Regions from separate parts of the Shewanella sp. 433 genome, predicted to be linked through region 3. Evidence: predicted binding sites of a transcription regulator. Region 3 holds the regulator's gene; each other region holds the start of a gene.

Region 1 (4,628 bases), 820 kb from region 3:
CTGAAGGTGACGGTGCGGCTCATCACTTTGCCATCGAAGTAAACATTAGCCAGTTTATCGACTGAAACCTGTTGAAATTGACTCATATATTTATCCTTAAAAAATACCGATAGATGAATATATAATTAATAAATGGAAATATCTATTCTTTACTGGCGCCATCATAGTATCGATTTAGATTGAGCTGATGCTAGACTATTGTCTCGCAATGACCTGCTCGATAAAGGCTTGCATCATGGCGCTATTGGCCAAAACGCGTTGATCGAAATTCTGCTTACCTGGTGTTTCACTGCACACGCCTACATTGGCGCCTAAACGAACCAAAAAAGCTTCAAAGGAGAGGTCAAAATGGTTAAAGATAATGCCATCTTTTACCGGGCAATCATCGATAAGGCTATCAGGTGCGATGGGAAAAAATTCACCTAAGGTATCACGCAGTGTGCGGCTGAAATGCCCTGGTGTTTGGTTAGCTTCAAACGAATAGATATAAGTATCGTTTTGCAACACATCTTCGTGGCAAGTTAAAATACCTTCTTTACTGGCCGCCAGTAATAATTGTGAGTGCTCAAGCAGTATTTGACCTTCGATAGAGGTGTCATCATTACTTTTGCCACGACCATTGTCGACCAAAAAACCTCGATTAGGATTTTGACCTAACTTATTGAATCTATGGCCGCGCTTGAATCCTGTCGGATTGACAAGCGGCAGTAGACTAAGATTGATGCGTTGAAATAGTTCGGGTTCTAGTTCATTGAGGAAATGTAACATTCCCCATGGGCCTGCGGCTTCTTCACCGTGAAATCCTGCGCTAATTAACAGTGAGGGTTGCCCCGATTTTTGTGCCGGAGATTGGTACAGATTCAGTGGGTAGCGTCCCGCGTCGCCAAGCTTGCGCTCCAGTAAACCTAATCGAGTGACTTGCTCTTTTAAGCTCGTATAAAAGGTGCTGATATCGTTACTTTCGCAACTAAAAATATCGCTCTTCCAAGTGTAACTGGCAAACGGATCTCGGCTAGACATAATTGATTCTACTGTAAATTAACGGCCTGCTCATCATAGCAGTTTACCCATAAAGATAAATCATTTTAAAGCAGATTAAAGTCTAATGACTGATAGTCTAATTAGGCTGGGATGTGGCCTGCAAAGATGGATAAGAATTAAGGCATTAAAGTCTACTGCCTATGTTGTCTGGCGACTAATTCAGTGTATTGCGAAGAATGCATTTTTAAGCATTAATTGTGTTGGTGGCTGTGTGAATGCGCCATAGCAATATAAATAAAAAAACCGCCTATGTAAGGCGGTTTTATTATCTGCAGCGCAGATTACAAGCTGTAGTAAAGCTCGAATTCAACAGGGTGAGTCGTGCGCGCTACCCGCTCTGCTTCACCTTTCTTCAATGCGATATATGAATCGATGAAGTCATTACTAAATACGCCACCTTTAGTAAGGAACTCACGGTCAGCATCGAGGTTTTCGAGTGCATTTTCCAGTGAGGTTGCCACTTGTGGGATCTCAGCGGCTTCTTCTGCAGGTAGATCGTACAGATCTTTATCCATCGCTTCGCCTGGGTGGATCTTGTTTTGAATACCGTCAAGACCGGCCATTAGAAGCGCAGCAAAACCTAAGTATGGGTTTGCATGTGGATCGGGGAAGCGTGCTTCGATACGGCGCGCTTTCGGGCTTGGTACCACAGGGATACGGATAGAAGCAGAGCGGTTACGTGCAGAGTATGCAAGCATAACTGGTGCTTCAAAATGTGGCACCAAACGCTTGTAAGAGTTAGTGCTTGGGTTGGTGAAAGCATTCAGTGCGCGAGCGTGCTTGATGATACCACCAATATAATACAAAGCGGTTTCACTCAATCCGCCATACTTGTCACCAGCAAATAGGTTAACACCGTCTTTAGCTAGTGATTGATGTACATGCATACCGCTACCGTTGTCGCCAACAATTGGCTTAGGCATAAAGGTGGCTGTTTTGCCATAAGCATGCGCCATGTTGTGCACAACATACTTAAGGATCTGAATTTCATCGGCCTTTTTTGTTAGCGTGTTGAAACGTGTGGCAATTTCGTTTTGACCCGCAGTCGCCACTTCGTGGTGATGTGCTTCAACGACTTGGCCCATCTCTTCAAGCACTAGACACATAGCGCTACGCAGGTCTTGTGAAGAGTCAACTGGTGCTACTGGGAAATAACCGCCTTTTACAAATGGACGGTGACCTGTGTTGCCATCTTCATAATGGGTACCAGAGTTCCAAGCCGCTTCTTTGGCATCAAGCTTGACGAAACAACCTGACATGTCGGTGCCAAATTTTACATCATCAAATAGGAAGAATTCTGGTTCTGGGCCAATCAATACGGTATCGGCGATTCCCGTAGAGACGAGATACTCTTCTGCTTTCTTGGCAATAGAGCGTGGGTCGCGGTCATAACCTGTCATGGTGCCAGGCTCAAGAATGTCACAGCGGATAAGTGCAGTGGTTTCTTCTGTAAAAGGATCTAATACAAAAGTGGTTGGATCTGGCATCAATACCATGTCTGATTCGTTAATGCCTTTCCAACCTGCGATTGAAGAGCCATCAAACATCTTGCCGTCTTCGAAGAAATCGGCATCAACTTGGTGATGCGGAATAGAAACGTGCTGCTCTTTACCTTTGGTATCGGTAAAACGCAAATCAACAAATTTGACTTCAAGTTCTGCTATTTGTTGTAAAACTGATTCTGCTGACATTCTTAAATCTCCGTGTAGGGTAGAGGGGATGCCCTTCTTATAACATTCAACTTACGCTTAACGCGGTACTGACCAAGATAAAGCGAGACTCGTGCCAATATTTTAAGCTGTTGAATAATAAAGGGATGAAAATAAGTGGAAGGAGTGGTGTAATCTGGCCTGCACCATATTGGTGCGTCCCTTGCCTTTTTATGGTGCATTCACCATCTTGGTGCGCACTGTGATGATCATGATTATTCATAGCTGACTAAAAAATAATCCTGTGCGAGAGTCCTCGTCTAGAGTAGAATGGCACGTTTTTTATTGCAATAGCTATTATTGAAGCTGTTAGTAATACCCTATTTTTTTGATGGTAAGAGGTTTATTTGTGTTAGAGAATTTACGTAACATCGCCATTATTGCACACGTTGACCATGGTAAAACTACCCTTGTTGATAAGTTGCTGGCACAGTCTGGAACCCTGGAGTCTCGGGGAGAAGCCGCTGAGCGGGTGATGGATTCGAACGACATCGAAAAGGAACGTGGCATCACGATCCTTGCAAAGAATACTGCCATCAAGTGGAACGATTACCGTATCAACATCGTTGACACCCCTGGCCACGCCGACTTCGGTGGTGAAGTTGAGCGTGTTCTTTCGATGGTTGACTGTGTATTGCTACTGGTTGATGCGGTTGATGGCCCAATGCCACAGACGCGTTTCGTCACCAAAAAAGCATTCGCACAAGGCTTAAAGCCAATCGTTGTTATCAACAAAATTGACCGTCCAGGTGCTCGCCCTGATTGGGTTATCGACCAAGTATTCGATCTATTCGACAACTTAGGTGCGACTGATGAGCAACTAGACTTCCCAATCGTTTACGCATCTGCGTTAAACGGTTACGCAACTTTAGATCCAGACGAAGAGGGTGTCGACATGACGCCACTGTTTGAAACTATCGTTGAAAAAGTATCATTCCCAGATGCTGACTCGGAAGGTGACTTCCAGATGCAGATCTCGCAACTTGATTACAACTCATATGTAGGTGTTATCGGTGTAGGTCGTATCAAGCGTGGTAGCGTTAAGACTAACCAACAAGTCACTGTCGTTGGTGCTGATGGTAAGACACGCAATGGTAAAGTCGGCCAAGTATTAGGTTACATGGGTCTAGACCGTACCGAAGTTGAAATTGCTAACGCTGGTGACATCGTAGCAATCACTGGTCTTGGTGAGCTTAAGATCTCTGACACTATCTGTGCAGTAGGCGCTGTAGAAGCACTACCACCACTGTCAGTTGATGAGCCAACATTGACCATGACTTTCCAAGTCAACACCTCTCCATTTGCTGGTAAAGAAGGTAAGTACGTGACTTCACGTAACATCCTTGAGCGTCTACAGCAGGAATTAGTGCATAACGTTGCACTGCGTGTTGAAGAAACTGAAAGCCCAGATCGTTTCCGCGTATCGGGCCGTGGTGAGCTTCACCTGTCAATCTTGATTGAAAACATGCGTCGTGAAGGTTACGAGTTAGCCGTTTCGCGTCCAGAAGTGATCATGAAAGAGATCGATGGCGTGATGTGTGAACCGTTCGAAACCGTAACCGTTGACGTTGAAGAAGAACATCAAGGCGGCGTTATCGAGAAGCTAGGTACCCGTAAAGCTGAAATGAAAGATATGCAGCTTGACGGTAAAGGCCGTGTGCGTATCGATTTCGTGATTCCAAGCCGTGGTCTAATCGGTTTCCAAACTGAGTTCTTAACAGCCACTTCTGGTACCGGTCTGATTTACCACACTTTTGATCACTATGGTCCATTTAAAGGTGGCGATATTGGTCAACGCGCTAACGGCGTATTGATCTCTAACGCAACAGGTAAGGCGTTAACCTTCGCACTATTTGGTTTACAAGATCGTGGTCGCCT
Region 2 (4,628 bases), 1.9 Mb from region 3:
AAGATGAGTTTTTATCTAGTGGTAACTCCCCCAAAGTCTTACGCTGTTGTAAGAGATAGCTCACAAGATCACGAGCAGATGTGGGTTTATACACCAATAAATGTTAACAACATAGCAGCTGTTAACTCGAGAAGGCCAACATGCAATGACGAGAGCAGGCCTATATTTAACCAAAGAAAAAGGCGCACTAAAAAGTGCGCCTAGTATACTTTTGTTAGCCTTCCTGCTATCACACTGCTCCCTGCTTCATCCCTAATGCTGCGGCATCCTGCCAGCTCCAAACAGATCCTTTAACATCCTAGCTGTTTTTCCTGAGTTCAATTATTCCGTTTAACTGAATCGCTCATTCCATTAAGCATTGGTGCATCCAGCAAGACAATCCTTGTACTAAAGACTTAAGTCGTTATTCCTTATTGTCACATCCCATGTCACTAGAGTGCATCCTGACTCCATCCATCACCTTGTCCCAAGCACTTCATCCTGAAGTCATTTAAGGTGTGACTTAAGCTCAATTCCTTAACTGCGGTTATTATAAGGCCAAGCTTTGTTCTAGCGTACGATGATAAAAACAATCATACTCAACATGCTAGGGATAACCTGCAAAAAAATATAATTTAAGCCATTGTTTTATAAAAGCTTACTATGTAAAAACCCCATAAAACACTCAATGAAAAAGTTAATCACTCACATCATTGTAAGAGATCTCTTACATCTAGATGAGAGATAAGGAGTTAACCGCCACAAAGCAATTCGCTCGATAAAAGCCATTAGCCCAAGCTATTCTTGTTATTTGGGTTTAATTTTATATAACGATTTTACCCACTGCGTAAACATCAGCCAATCTGCCAAAAAACTGTATATTGGGTGAGTAAACGTCGCGGGGCGATTATGCTCAAAAGCATAGTGTCCTAGCCAAGCTGGACCATAGCCCACAATAGGAAGCAGTAATAACACCCAAACGTTACCCAGTGAGATTGCTAAGGCGATTAATAGTAATACCAAAGTACTACCAACATAATGCAGCGCACGACACATAGGATGCTGATGTTGTGATAAATAAAACGGGTAAAAATCGCTAAAACGGTGTAAAGGCTTATTCACTTTCGGCGCTGCGATAAAATAACAGTTCGCCCTCTACACCGTCGATATCCAAGCTTTCTATTGCGGCAAACCCCAGTTTGGAAAACAGATGAGCATGTTTATCTTCGGTTACAAACACACCAATGCCATCAAGCTTTGGTTGTTCATCACACCAACTAATCACCGCCTCGACTAACCACACTCCTAAGCCTTTATTTTGTTCTGTTGGTGTCAACGCAATAAATTGCAAGATACCACAATGAGTACTGGGTAAGTGTTCTAGAATGGAGTCTTCTTTGTTCATTAACGCTTGAGTTGAGCGCCAGCCAGTACTGATTAACATTTTTAGTCGCCAATGCCAATATCGTGCTTCACCAAGAGGCACTTGCTGAGTCACAATACACACTAACCCAACAAGTCTTTGATCATCAAACAGGCCAATTAACGCTTGCTCTTCTTGCCACAATGTATGTAATTCTTCGCGAATTGCCCCGCGCAAATTTTGTTCATATTGCGCTTTGTCGCCTTGATATAAAGCGGCCATAAAAAAAGCATCATCATGGTAAGCGTTATATAAGATGGAAGCTGCGATGCGAAGATCTTCAGCGGTTAAATATACAGCCTTATAGCCATTGAGGGTCTGTATGGGGGCTTTGCTATTCATTTCTGAATGTCCAAATTAGCGGTCAACCTTTCCAATGTAACAAAAGTGTTAATTAGTGCAAAGCATAATCTTTGTCCGCCTAATCTGACTAATATCTGCATCCACTTCGAAATGTAATAAAAATTTTCAGTAGATAATTTACTGGCATACTGATTACGCGCTGCAGGCTACAGTGCATAGGGTACTGACAAACAGGTTCATAATATTTCAGTAACTTAATCATTTTGTTCCATACTCAATGAACTGATTCGATATTAATTAAGGAGCCCAAAATGGATATCACTACACCCAATCTCAATAGTTTATTTGCACAGCTAGGACTACCTAATAGCGATCAGGCGATAGCAGACTTTATTGCGCAACACAAAATGGCAGACAATATCCATATTGCTAACGCCGACTTTTGGAACCCATCTCAACGCCATTTTATTAAAGAATCACTCGAAGAAGATGCGCAGTGGACAGAGGTGATCGATCAGCTAGATGCGCAGTTAAGAGCATAAACTTGCAGGTAAAGAGTAGATAGACTTGGCTCGATATCGTATAACGAGCCAAGTGTCTAATAGTCGTTATGGCCTTTATCATTTCGCCATGTGACGTATAGCGGGATCAAGATGATTAACCCTTTAACTGAGCAGCCATGCTTAGAGGTTAGCATAGGCCGCATCGCCCCAACCAGTAACCTTGTTATCGGCTAAGACTATCGGCGTACATTCATCTTTAGTAGTCGTACCATCTCCTCTGATGCGCTGGGTACGATAATAGAGTATGGCGACCTCTTGGCCTTGTTTAACATAGGCTTCAGTAAAATCAGCCGTGCCCATTAGTGAAATCACTTGCTCTCTATTCATGCCGATGGCCAACTTCGACAAATTTTCCCGATTTTGTGCTTGCGTGGCTTGCCAGCTATGGCCCTTATCCCAGCCGCCCTCTTCGTCGCCAATATTGATCACACAACCTGACATTCCAATGGTTGATGCTGTCAAAATAATCAAACTCAGTAATTTTGTTTTCACTTTAACTCCCTGTTTATCTATTATAATCGACATTAATTACAGCAAAGTGCATGCCAAACAACTATCTATATGAATAATAATGTTTTTTATTTGGTCGGTTCTTTTAATGGATACCATAATTGCTAAAAAGTAAGGAATTTCACTCATTATGACTCCAATCGAACAGGTCGTTGCAGTGGCAAAAGCGATTGTCGACTCCGGCAAGACACCTAGTCTGGCACTGATAAAATCAAAGCTGGGAAACGCATTGCCTATGCCAGTGCTCATTCAAGGCATACAACATTTTAAGGCGTTATCTAAGGAAGAAGTGGCGGCGCTTGATGCAAGCTATCACCTGCCCACCGTGGTAGAGCAGTCCGCCAGTGCCGAGACCGCCTTAGCGCAATTGCAGCAACAAGTGCATGCCTTAACACAACAGCAACAGGAGTTAATCAATAGGATCTCCGCCCTAGAAGCCAAACTCACACAGCGAGATAACCATTAATGCACGTCGTGGAATTAAGATTTGAATGCTTCGATAACACCACCATCACCGCGGCAGAACAGGCTATCAATGGGCTTCTCGAAGCTTACCGTGCTAACGGCCAAGTCCTTGGGCGCGAATTTGCAGTGGCATTTAATGACGGGGAATTTCGCGTACGTCTGCTGATGCCAGAAAAAAGCAGCCTAGCAAAACGCTATAACAGCCCATGGGTCGAGCACGCCTTAGCTCAGCTGACCGAAGCAAAACTGTTGCACCCTCGCGAAAAATATATCGGCCAAGATATCAATTCAGAAGTGACCAGTACAGAGACGCCCAGTTGGCAGCTAATTTACACCAGTTACGTGCATATGTGCTCCCCACTTCGCAACGGTGATACCTTACAACCTATCCCGCTATACCAGATCCCAGCCACCTTTAATGGCGATCATAAACGTATCATTAAATGGCAAACTGAATGGCAAGCCTGTGATGAACTGCAGATGGCTGCGGCCACCAAAGCCGAATTTGCCGCACTTGAAGAATTAACCTCGAGCGACAGCGACCTGTTTAGACGAGGTTGGGATCTGCGCGGCCGCGTTGAATACCTAACACACATCCCCACCTACTATTACTTATATCGCGTTGGGGGCGAAAGTTTAGCGTCTGAGCAACAACGGCCATGCCCGCGCTGTGGCAATCAAGACTGGTTACTCGATGAGCCCTTATTAGATATGTTCCACTTTCGGTGTGATGACTGCCGTATTGTCTCTAACATCTCATGGGATCACCTTTAACTATTTAAAAAATAGCTTTAGTGAACTCACCTCAACAGGCTCATCAATGGGGCATACATTGATGAGCCAGATTGACTTAGCAGTACTGTTAACGTTAGCCTGCAACATAAACCTTTAGCTTTTACCTCTGAGATTGGCCCACATGGTTTTAATCCGCTGCCATATCCCCGGATGGTCAAGCTCGGGCAGAGACTCTTCAATATGCTTAACCGGCGGGCATACTCTGGGAGATAACGCATCGATAAACTCATTTAAACTCTCGGCTAACCGTTGATGAGGCACCTGCCCAGGGATCTCCAGCCAGACACTGCCGTCATTATTATCGACCACCAACATCTGATCGCCTTCGTTAAGCACACCAATAAACCAGGTGGGACTCTGTTTCAATTTTTGCTTCATCATTAAATGCCCAATCAAGTTTTGCTGTAAATATTCAAAATCTTGATGGTTCCACACCTGTAGCAGTTCGCCTTGCCCCCAGGCAGAATCAAACATTAACGGCGCCGCATAGTAAGCCCCATAAAAGGCATTTATGCTGTGATGCAGGCTCAACTCTAAGGCATGTTCAATATTATTAAAGCCGCCGGGGGATTGCCGCTCAACAGCCAGCC
Region 3 (4,628 bases):
GCTACGTGAATTAACCGACCTTATTTTGCTAAGCCAAGATAAGTTTGAATCGGCTCACGGTATGAGCATATGAATAGAGTCACCCTGGCGATTATCGCGTTTTTTGGTACCGCTTTAGTGCTCTATTGGCAGGTGCAGACTAAGCAAGGATCACAAGCGCTGTTGCTCGACGCGTCCGATCGTCCAGATTATGTGATTAACAACATTAATAGCGTGCAATACGACGAACAAGGCAAACTTAATAGCCGCGTCTCGGCTAGCCATATGGAACACTATGCCGAGCGTAATATGACCTATTTTACCCAGCCTACTTATCTGGTCTATCCCGATAACGGCGATGCTCAGTGGCGGTTGCGCTCGGCTCGGGGTACATTAGACAAAGACAGTGGCAAAGTCATCTTGGAAAATAATGTCATTATTGATGCCATTAGCCCTGAAGAGCCCATCCAAACCATAGAAACCAACTACATGGAATTGGACCTCAACACCATGATCATGACATCCGATCAAACCATTCGGATCACCGGTAACGATTTTTTGATTACCGGAAAAGGCTTATATGCCGACCTCAATGCACAAAAAGTACGACTGACGAGCCAGGTAGAAGGAACATATGAAACTAAATAATCTTATTCTTGCAGGCCTGTTAACCATGGTTAGCCTGCAGAGTGCGGCGAATGAAACCGACCTGCTGCAAGAGGTTAAGATTTCAGCCGCAAGCCAAGAAGCTGATATTAAAAATAATCAGATTATCTTCAATGGCCCAGTAGAGGTGACTCAAGGCTCCATTAAAATTTTAGCCGATGAATTACGCGCCTTTACCAAAGAAAATAGTAGCGGCAAAATCTTAGTGGCAAAGGGTAAGCCAGCCACTTATACACAGGTGATGGAAAATGGTCGTCCAGCGTCAGCCAGCGCCAATGAGATCCGCTATGAACTGTCGACCCGCACTCTAACCCTAATTGGTAATGCCACCCTCGAACAAGAAGGTAGCCAAGTCACAGGTAATCAAATTCGCTACAACATTGAGCAGCAACAGTTGATAGCCGAAAGTACGGGTAGCGATCGCGTTATCACCATCATTCAACCCGAAAGTTACCAAGACAACAGCAAAAGTCAGCCCCAAGAACAGCCCAAGCAGGAAAAGCAATGACAGAGATGACGCTAAAAGCGGTTAACTTAGCCAAAAGCTACAAAAGCCGCGCCGTGGTACAAGATGTCAGCTTAACCGTACGCACAGGGCAAATCGTCGGCTTGCTAGGGCCTAATGGCGCAGGTAAAACCACCACCTTTTACATGGTGGTCGGTCTAGTCCAGAGTGACAAGGGACGTATTTTTATTGACGATGACGATCTCACTTTAGATCCTATGCATTTGCGCGCCCGCAAAGGGATTGGCTATCTACCGCAAGAAGCCAGTATTTTTCGGAAATTATCGGTACGCGATAATATTATGGCGGTATTACAAACCCGACGCGAGCTCAGTAACGATGCGCGCGAAGAGGAGTTGGAGCACCTGCTAGAAGAGTTTCATATTACTCACATCCGCGATAGTCAGGGGATGGCACTGTCCGGTGGCGAACGTCGTCGCGTCGAAATCGCCCGAGCATTAGCCGCCAATCCTAAGTTTATTTTGCTTGATGAACCCTTCGCCGGGGTCGATCCCATTTCGGTTATCGACATCAAAAAGATTATTGAGCAACTGAAAAATCGTGGCCTTGGCGTACTGATCACCGACCACAACGTACGTGAAACATTGGATGTGTGTGAAAAAGCCTACATTGTCAGTCACGGTAATTTGATTGCCGAAGGAACACCCGATGAGATCTTAGATAACCAACAAGTTCGAGCGGTGTACTTAGGAGAACAATTCAAGCTATAGTTAACGTTATTAGCGCTCAAGGTAAAAGGCTAAACCGCTCTTACCTTGTTAAGTAGATCATTCGCCTTAGCGGTTTAATACCAGAGGCAGCTTTCTCACTTTAGAATTAGAAACAAGGGAATAGCAGTACGATGAAAGCGTCACTTCAGCTCAAAATGGGTCAGCATTTAACCATGACGCCCCAGTTGCAACAGGCCATTCGTCTGTTGCAACTCTCGTCATTGGAATTGCAGCAAGAGATCCAGCAAGCATTAGAGTCTAACCCTCTACTCGAGTTAGACGAGGAGCAAGAAGGCGCCAATATCGACTCAGAACAAGAGCGTAATGACAACTTCGACACCGATTACAATGAGCAACTGCAAGTCGACTCGAGTGAAGACAATTCAAGCTTAGAAACCTCCGATGCACTCAATCAAGACTCTATGCCCGATGAGCTTCCCGTCGACACCACATGGGATGAGGTCTATACCGCCTCACCCAACTCCAGCTCTGGTGCCATGCGCGACGATGACATGCCCTTTCAAGGGGAAACCAGCGAAGGCTTGTATGAACACCTCGAATGGCAAAAAAACCTCACGCCCTTTTCTGACAACGATCTTGCTATCGCCACCGCCATCATTGACGCCATAGACGAGCGCGGCTACTTGACGCAAACGTGCGACGATATTCTCGAAGCCATGGGCGATCCTGAAATCGAACTCGACGAAATTGAAGCGGTATTAAAACGGGTACAACATTTCGATCCTATCGGGATTGGTGCCAGAGACCTCAGCGAATGCCTGATGATCCAACTGGCCCAATACAACCCCGACACCCCGCATATCGACAACGCCAGACTCTTGATCCGTGATTACTTAGATCTTATCGCCGGACGAGACTTTCGCCTATTGATGCGTAAGACCAAGCTGAAAGAGGATGACCTGCGTGAGGCCATAGCGCTAATTCAAACCCTCAATCCGCGCCCGGGGCTGGCCATTACTGCCAGTCGCGACGAATACGTGATCCCCGATGTCACAGTTAGCAAGAAAAAAGGTCGCTGGGTGGTCGAGCTTAATCCCGATAGTATGCCTAAGATTAATGTAAACCAACATTATGCCTCGATGGCACGCAGCACCAAAAACCAAGCCGATGGCCAGTTTATTCGTGGTCACTTGCAAGAAGCTAAATGGTTTCTAAAAAGTTTAGAGAGCCGCAACGATACCTTGCTTAAGGTCACCAACTGCATTGTCGATTTCCAGCAAGGTTTTTTCGAGTTTGGTGAAGAAGCGATGAAACCTATGGTGCTTAATGATATTGCCGAAGCGGTCGAGATGCATGAATCGACCATCTCGCGGGTCACTACCCAAAAGTATATGCACACGCCAAGAGGGATTTTTGAGCTGAAATACTTTTTCTCCAGCCATGTCGGGACCGACGATGGTGGTGAATGCTCTTCTACTGCGATCCGCGCTTTTATTAAGAAGCTAGTCGCCGCAGAAAATCAAAAGAAACCCTTAAGTGACAGTAAGATGGCACAACTGCTGGCAGAGCAAGGTATCCAAGTCGCTCGACGCACGATTGCAAAATATCGTGAGGCGATGTTGATACCGCCGTCAAATCAACGTAAAAGCTTATAATCAACAACTGGAAACCGGAGGAATCACTTTATGCAAATAAATCTGACTGGGCACCACATCGAGATCACCCAATCTCTGCGCAACTATGTTGAAGAAAAGTTTACAAAGCTTGAACGGCATTTCGATCAGATCAATAATGTCCATGTGATATTAAATGTCGAAAAATTGATGCAAAAAGTTGAAGCAAAGTTACATCTCCGTGGTGGGGAAGTATTTGCAACATCAGAGCACGCGGACATGTATGCCGCGATAGATTCCCTGATCGATAAATTAGATCGTCAGGTCATTAAACACAAAGAGAAGCTAATAAAGCATTAACGATGGAACTTAGTACCATCCTGCGGCCGGAGTGCACAACCTGCGCCACTCCGGGCAGTAAGAAAAAGGTACTGGAACTTATCAGCGACTTGGCCGCTGTCCAGTACCCCACCCTTTCCTCTCAAGAGATTTTTGAAAGCCTTTTGGCGAGAGAGAAAATGGGCAGCACAGGTATAGGCAATGGTATCGCGATCCCTCACGGACGGCTGACGAATATTGAGAAGCCAGTCGCCGTATTGATTAAATGTGCTGAGCCAATCGCATTCGATGCAATTGATAATCAGCCCGTCGATATCCTCTTTGCATTATTGGTTCCTTCAGAGCAATGCGAACAGCACCTTAGCACCCTCGCCGCGATGGCAGAGAAATTAAGTGATAAAGCCATCATCAAACAGCTAAGAAAAACCCACGACGAGGCAGAATTGTATCAGGTGATCACCCAATGAAATTGGTAATGGTATCTGGGCGATCAGGCTCAGGAAAATCGGTAGTCCTTAGGGTACTGGAAGATCTGGGTTATTACTGTGTCGATAATCTGCCACTACAGATGATGGACTCACTGCTCAGTCAGCTCAAAGGTCGAAATGAACTCGTAGCCATAAGCGTCGATGTGCGCAACATGCCCAGCGAGGACATTCAGCTGGAGAAGCAGCTAGCTAATCTCCCTAAAGATACCGAAATACTGAGTTTCTTCTTAAACTCATCTGACGATGTGTTACTTAAACGCTACAGTGAAACCCGCAGGTTACATCCACTGTCACGCTCAAAAGCCTCTCTCAAAGAAGCCATTCAACTTGAAGGCAAAATGCTCGA
Region 4 (4,628 bases), 740 kb from region 3:
TATTAAAGGTCTCGGGCTTAGTGGGATCGAAATTCGCTGGATCGAGCGTATCTTCAGCGGCATTCAGGTTCATCTGAATGCCCACATCATTAGTCTTTTGTGGTTGACCTGCCGTATCGGGAATTTGCACTGGCTTAGTCGTGGTTAAACTCACTGATGTTGAATTGCCATCTTTATCGACTGGAAATGTCTGCAAGAAGTTACCTGACGAATTAACCAAATAGTTATTACCATCGACTTTAAACGCTCCCGCGCGGGTATAAGACATATCTTGCGAGCCCAATTCAGATGAGGTCACAAAAAAACCACCACCATTAATCGCCATATCGAGCGCGTTATTGGTAAACTGCATACTGCCTTGGTGGAACTGCTGCGCCACTTGTGATGTGGTCACACCGCCACCGACTGTGGTTTTACTGTTAGCAAAAATCGAGTTGGCATACACATCGGCAAATTCGGCGCGAGACTCTTTAAAACCAACCGTATTGACGTTGGCAATATTGTTAGCCGTGGTATTAAGATCTTTTTGGGCTGCTGAGATACCGCTCAATGCAATGTTAAATGACATAAATCACCTCATTAAAAATTTTATTCGTTGTCGTGGACGTTATGCCCTAACGTAAGCTTTATCTAGGTTTCAGAGACGGCGAGTACATCACCAATCTTGATACCCCCTATGCCCCTAAGGTTTAAAATTGCGCCGGTACTGGCTGTACCTAATGAGACGCTGGTTACATGTGCGTAGGTTGATACGGCGAGGTCTTCACTTTGACCATCCACTTTGCCAGATGCCTTAATCGAATAATTGCCACTTGCCACCGGCTCGCCATTTTTATCTAGCCCATCCCAGCTGACATCAATATTGCCGCCTGCGCTGCCATCGACGGTAAACGTCTTGATGAGCTGACCTTTTTCATCTTCGATGCGCACGGTAATGTCATCGATAGCCTCTGGCGTACTGATGATCCCTTTTAAGTGCGGATCTTCAGCAGAAATATGGCCGGTATCAGAGGGGATAAGCACTTTCTGCCCAACGAGCCCTGAGGCTTGTAGTGCCTGACTCGAGGTCATCACAGCATTAAGGTTAACAATCTCCTCATTAAGCTTGCTGATCCCATCGACGGTCGAAAATGAGGCCATCTGCGCGATCATTTGGTCATTATCCACCGGCTTAAATGGATCTTGCATCGACAACTGTTGACTCAATAAAGAGAAAAAATCGTCTTGTGTCAGCTCCTGATTATTTGCCTCAGGAATCGATGACTCCTCAGGTAAGCGAATACCATCTAGAAACGGATTTCCCGTAGACTCGGTGATGGCACTGGTTCTGCTGTTTGCTTGCGGTGTGATCTGCCCACTTTGCTGTTCACTGCTCAGGGGAGACTGACTGCTTAACGGATTAATGAGGCTCACTCATTACCTCCTAAGATTTGCCGATTCGCAAAGTCTGTTGCAGCATAGACTTGGCCGCTTCAGCAACTTGTACGTTCATTTGGTACGAACGCGATGCAGAGATCATGTTCGCCATCTCCTCCATCACATTCACATTGGGTTTATAAATAAAGCCGTCGGCATCGGCCAACGGGTGATCAGGAGAATATTCTTTCTGCAGCGGCTTATCACTTTCAACAATGTCCGCCACTTTGACCGACTGTGAGGTTTGTTGCTGATGACTCGCTTTGGCCATTTCCGCTTCAAATACAGGATGCCGAGCACGGTAAGTCTGGTCGATGCTACTGGAAACCGAATCGGCATTGGCAATGTTACTTGCCGTGGTATTAAGGCGGATAGATTGCGCCGACATACCCGATCCTGAAACATCAAAGATATTAAATAAGCTCATCATTAATTTCCTTTAAGTGCTTTTTTCAGCCCAGCAAATTTACTGTCAAGAAAGCCTAACGACATCTGATACTCTAAGGCGTTTTGCATAAATTCAGATTGCTCTTGCTGAATATCGACGGTATTACCATCACCCGTATCCGGCTGATTGGGCACGCGATAACTCACATGTTGCTGACTTAAAGCCGCTAAATCGAAATGACGTTCGTCACTGCGGCTCATGGCTAAACCGCCTTGTCGAGTACGCGCCGCTTGCAGCGCCTTATCAAAATCGAGATCTTTAGCTTTATAATGAGGGGTATCGGCATTGGCAATATTAGATGAGATCACCTGCGCACGCGTTGAACGCACACCCAAAGTGAATTGATGTACACCTAATGCTTTATCAAAACTGATCGCCATAAAATTGCCTCCTCATACAGATACCAACAAGAAAGCAATTGTTATGCCAAGCAAGATGTAAACGAGCAGAGAGTGATGAATAAAAAACCAGAACGATAAAAAATGCCAGCTTATTGCTGGCATTTTAGCTAACTGAGGTGATTAAGGTTAACCACGCTTTTGATAATAGATGCCAGGATTACAGCGCACCATCTCAAATTCTTCGGTTAATCCGGCAATCGACTCTGAAGCGCCAAGGAATAAGATCCCTTTGGGGTTCAAAGCGGCAGCAAATTGCCGCAATATTTTGGCCTTTGCCTCAGGTGCAAAGTAGATCAGTACGTTGCGGCAAAATATAATGTCAAATTTACCCAGTAAGGTATAACTTTCAAGCAAATTATGGGCTCTGAAATTAACCAGACGTTTTACATTATCGTTAAGCACCATAGAGCCAGGGGTTGTGGGTGCAAAAAATTGTCGTTTACGCTCATCAGATAAACCGCGCGCCAGCGCTAAATTATCATATTGCGCCGCCTTACACTTATCGAGCATGGATGGCGAGAGGTCGGTGGCCAGTATCGATGCACTCCCCGGTAAAGCCCCCGGCTTACGCTGCTGATATTCTAAAATGGTCATGGCTAACGAATAGGGCTCTTGCCCAGACGAACACGCTGCCGACCATATTTTGAGTGGCCGGCCTAAGCGGGTATATTCTGGCAATAAGTTATTTGCCAGTAACTCGAACGGATAACGATCCCTGAACCATAAGGTTTCGTTAGTGGTCATCGCATCGATAACCTCTGCTCTTAACTGCCGCTCCGTCGGCTTCATCGAATGTTTAACCACCTCAGATAACGAGGGAAGATTATATTTCCCCATTAACGGTGCCAAGCGACTACGAACTAAATATTGCTTATTTTCACCCAGCACGATCCCGCTGTGTTGTTCCAGAAATAACCTAAATTGGTTGTACTCAGCTTCAGCAAGTGATTTATTTGGCACCTAGATATCCCAATCTCAAAAAAATAAAACAGGCTACAACATACACTACTATAGCAAGCATTAAACAGCTCAGGGTTATACATTAGCTAACACACTGAGACAAGCATAAACTACGTAAAGTTAGGGGCTTGTATAACGACGCTTAAATTACAAACTAAGGTGCTTATTCACTGCTGCGGCTAACTCATCAGGATTAAATTTGGCAATAAAATCATTGGCGCCCACTTTTTCCACCATCGCTTGATTAAACACGCCACTGAGTGAGGTATGTAGCACCACCTTAATATCTTTAAGCTTAGGGTTGTCTCTAATCTCTGCCGTTAAGGTATAACCGTCCATTTCGGGCATTTCGATATCAGAAATCACCAAGGGGAGCTCACGAGCGACATTGTCCATATTGGCCGCCATCGCCTCTAATTGGTTGAGGGCATCACGGCCATCTTTAGCGGTATCGATTTGCAGATTTAATGACTCTAACGCCCTAATAATTTGCTTACGAGCCACTGTTGAATCATCAATCACCATAATATGATAGTGGCGGTCTCTATCTATGGTTAACTTATCATCCATTTCTTGGCTTATCTGCGTCTTAACAGGGGATATCTCATCGAGGATTTTTTCGACATCAAGGATCTCAACCAACTCCCCTTCGACTTCAGTAACGGCCGTTAAGTAGGAATAGCGTCCAGCCCCCTGCGGCGGTGGCATAATGGCTTCCCAGTTCATATTAATGATTCGCTCAACAGACTGGACTAAGAACCCTTGCACGCTGCGGTTATACTCAGAAATGATAATAAAACATTCGTCAATATTTTCAATTGGACGCCCCCCCGTAGCAGCACTTAAATCAATCACAGATATCGTCTTGCCGCGAATATGCGCCACTCCCCGAACCACAGGATTTAGCTTAGGTAATGCCGTCAATGGCGGGCACTGCAGTACCTCTTTGACTTTAAATACGTTAATACCAAATCGTTGCTTACTGTTTAATTTAAACAGCAGCAATTCTAGACGGTTTTGTCCCACGAGTTGGGTACGTTTATTTACTGAATCAAGAATACTCGACATAATGCCTTTGCCTTGTGAATGCTTCCCCAACCATAGTAACTATAAGTATAGGCATGCTAATTGCTTTAAAAAATGTGTATGATAACCAGGCCCTAAACTCGTCAAATTTATGACACTAATTTCTATGAAAAATGTCTATAAAGTACGGGCCACAACGAAGTATAGGTGCTCTCTAGCTATCTAAGCTAGTCTATTCAATATGAAAGTAAATACAGTATACTTTTTCATCGCTTTACTCTGCTCATGCCCAAGTTTTGCGGCTGATGAGCTTAGCGTACCCTCTTTATCGACGATATCACGATTAGCTATAGCGGCAATTGAAAATAAAATTGAAG

What was found. Region 3 encodes sigma-54, which starts transcription at its own class of promoters, with help from an activator protein. Its sites were predicted from a motif close to GTTGGCACGNNNNTNGNNT; they were not measured.
Region 1: a site for sigma-54 is predicted at 2,813-2,831, ahead of glnA (glutamate--ammonia ligase). Genes of this name have one in related genera too.
Region 2: a site for sigma-54 is predicted at 2,800-2,818, ahead of AC5YB1_RS07595 (DUF3192 domain-containing protein). Genes of this name have one in related genera too.
Region 4: a site for sigma-54 is predicted at 2,277-2,295, ahead of flgB (flagellar basal body rod protein FlgB). Genes of this name have one in related genera too.

What each region holds. Positions count from the first base shown of each region.
Region 1 is NZ_CM181703.1:643,354-647,981, forward strand. Features, by position in the region: gene ppnP (pyrimidine/purine nucleoside phosphorylase) at 1-86, opposite strand, end outside; gene AC5YB1_RS03030 (N-acetyl-ornithine deacetylase) at 196-1,020, opposite strand; gene glnA (glutamate--ammonia ligase) at 1,323-2,732, opposite strand; gene typA (translational GTPase TypA) at 3,100-4,628, shown strand, end outside.
Region 2 is NZ_CM181703.1:1,703,713-1,708,340, reverse strand. Features, by position in the region: gene AC5YB1_RS07610 (Mpo1-like protein) at 787-1,101, opposite strand; gene AC5YB1_RS07605 (GNAT family N-acetyltransferase) at 1,094-1,744, opposite strand; gene AC5YB1_RS07600 (DUF2789 domain-containing protein) at 2,017-2,247, shown strand; gene AC5YB1_RS07595 (DUF3192 domain-containing protein) at 2,389-2,793, opposite strand; gene AC5YB1_RS07590 (hypothetical protein) at 2,909-3,244, shown strand; gene AC5YB1_RS07585 (Zn-ribbon-containing protein) at 3,244-4,017, shown strand; gene syd (SecY-interacting protein) at 4,132-4,628, opposite strand, start outside.
Region 3 is NZ_CM181703.1:3,893,444-3,898,071, forward strand. Features, by position in the region: gene kdsC (3-deoxy-manno-octulosonate-8-phosphatase KdsC) at 1-73, shown strand, start outside; gene lptC (LPS export ABC transporter periplasmic protein LptC) at 70-627, shown strand; gene lptA (lipopolysaccharide transport periplasmic protein LptA) at 614-1,153, shown strand; gene lptB (LPS export ABC transporter ATP-binding protein) at 1,150-1,881, shown strand; gene AC5YB1_RS17225 (RNA polymerase factor sigma-54) at 2,013-3,497, shown strand; gene hpf (ribosome hibernation promoting factor) at 3,528-3,815, shown strand; gene ptsN (PTS IIA-like nitrogen regulatory protein PtsN) at 3,818-4,261, shown strand; gene rapZ (RNase adapter RapZ) at 4,258-4,628, shown strand, end outside.
Region 4 is NZ_CM181703.1:3,151,859-3,156,486, forward strand. Features, by position in the region: gene flgE (flagellar hook protein FlgE) at 1-568, opposite strand, end outside; gene flgD (flagellar hook assembly protein FlgD) at 631-1,413, opposite strand; gene flgC (flagellar basal body rod protein FlgC) at 1,424-1,843, opposite strand; gene flgB (flagellar basal body rod protein FlgB) at 1,846-2,244, opposite strand; gene AC5YB1_RS14005 (CheR family methyltransferase) at 2,392-3,225, opposite strand; gene AC5YB1_RS14010 (chemotaxis protein CheV) at 3,373-4,293, opposite strand; gene flgA (flagellar basal body P-ring formation chaperone FlgA) at 4,493-4,628, shown strand, end outside.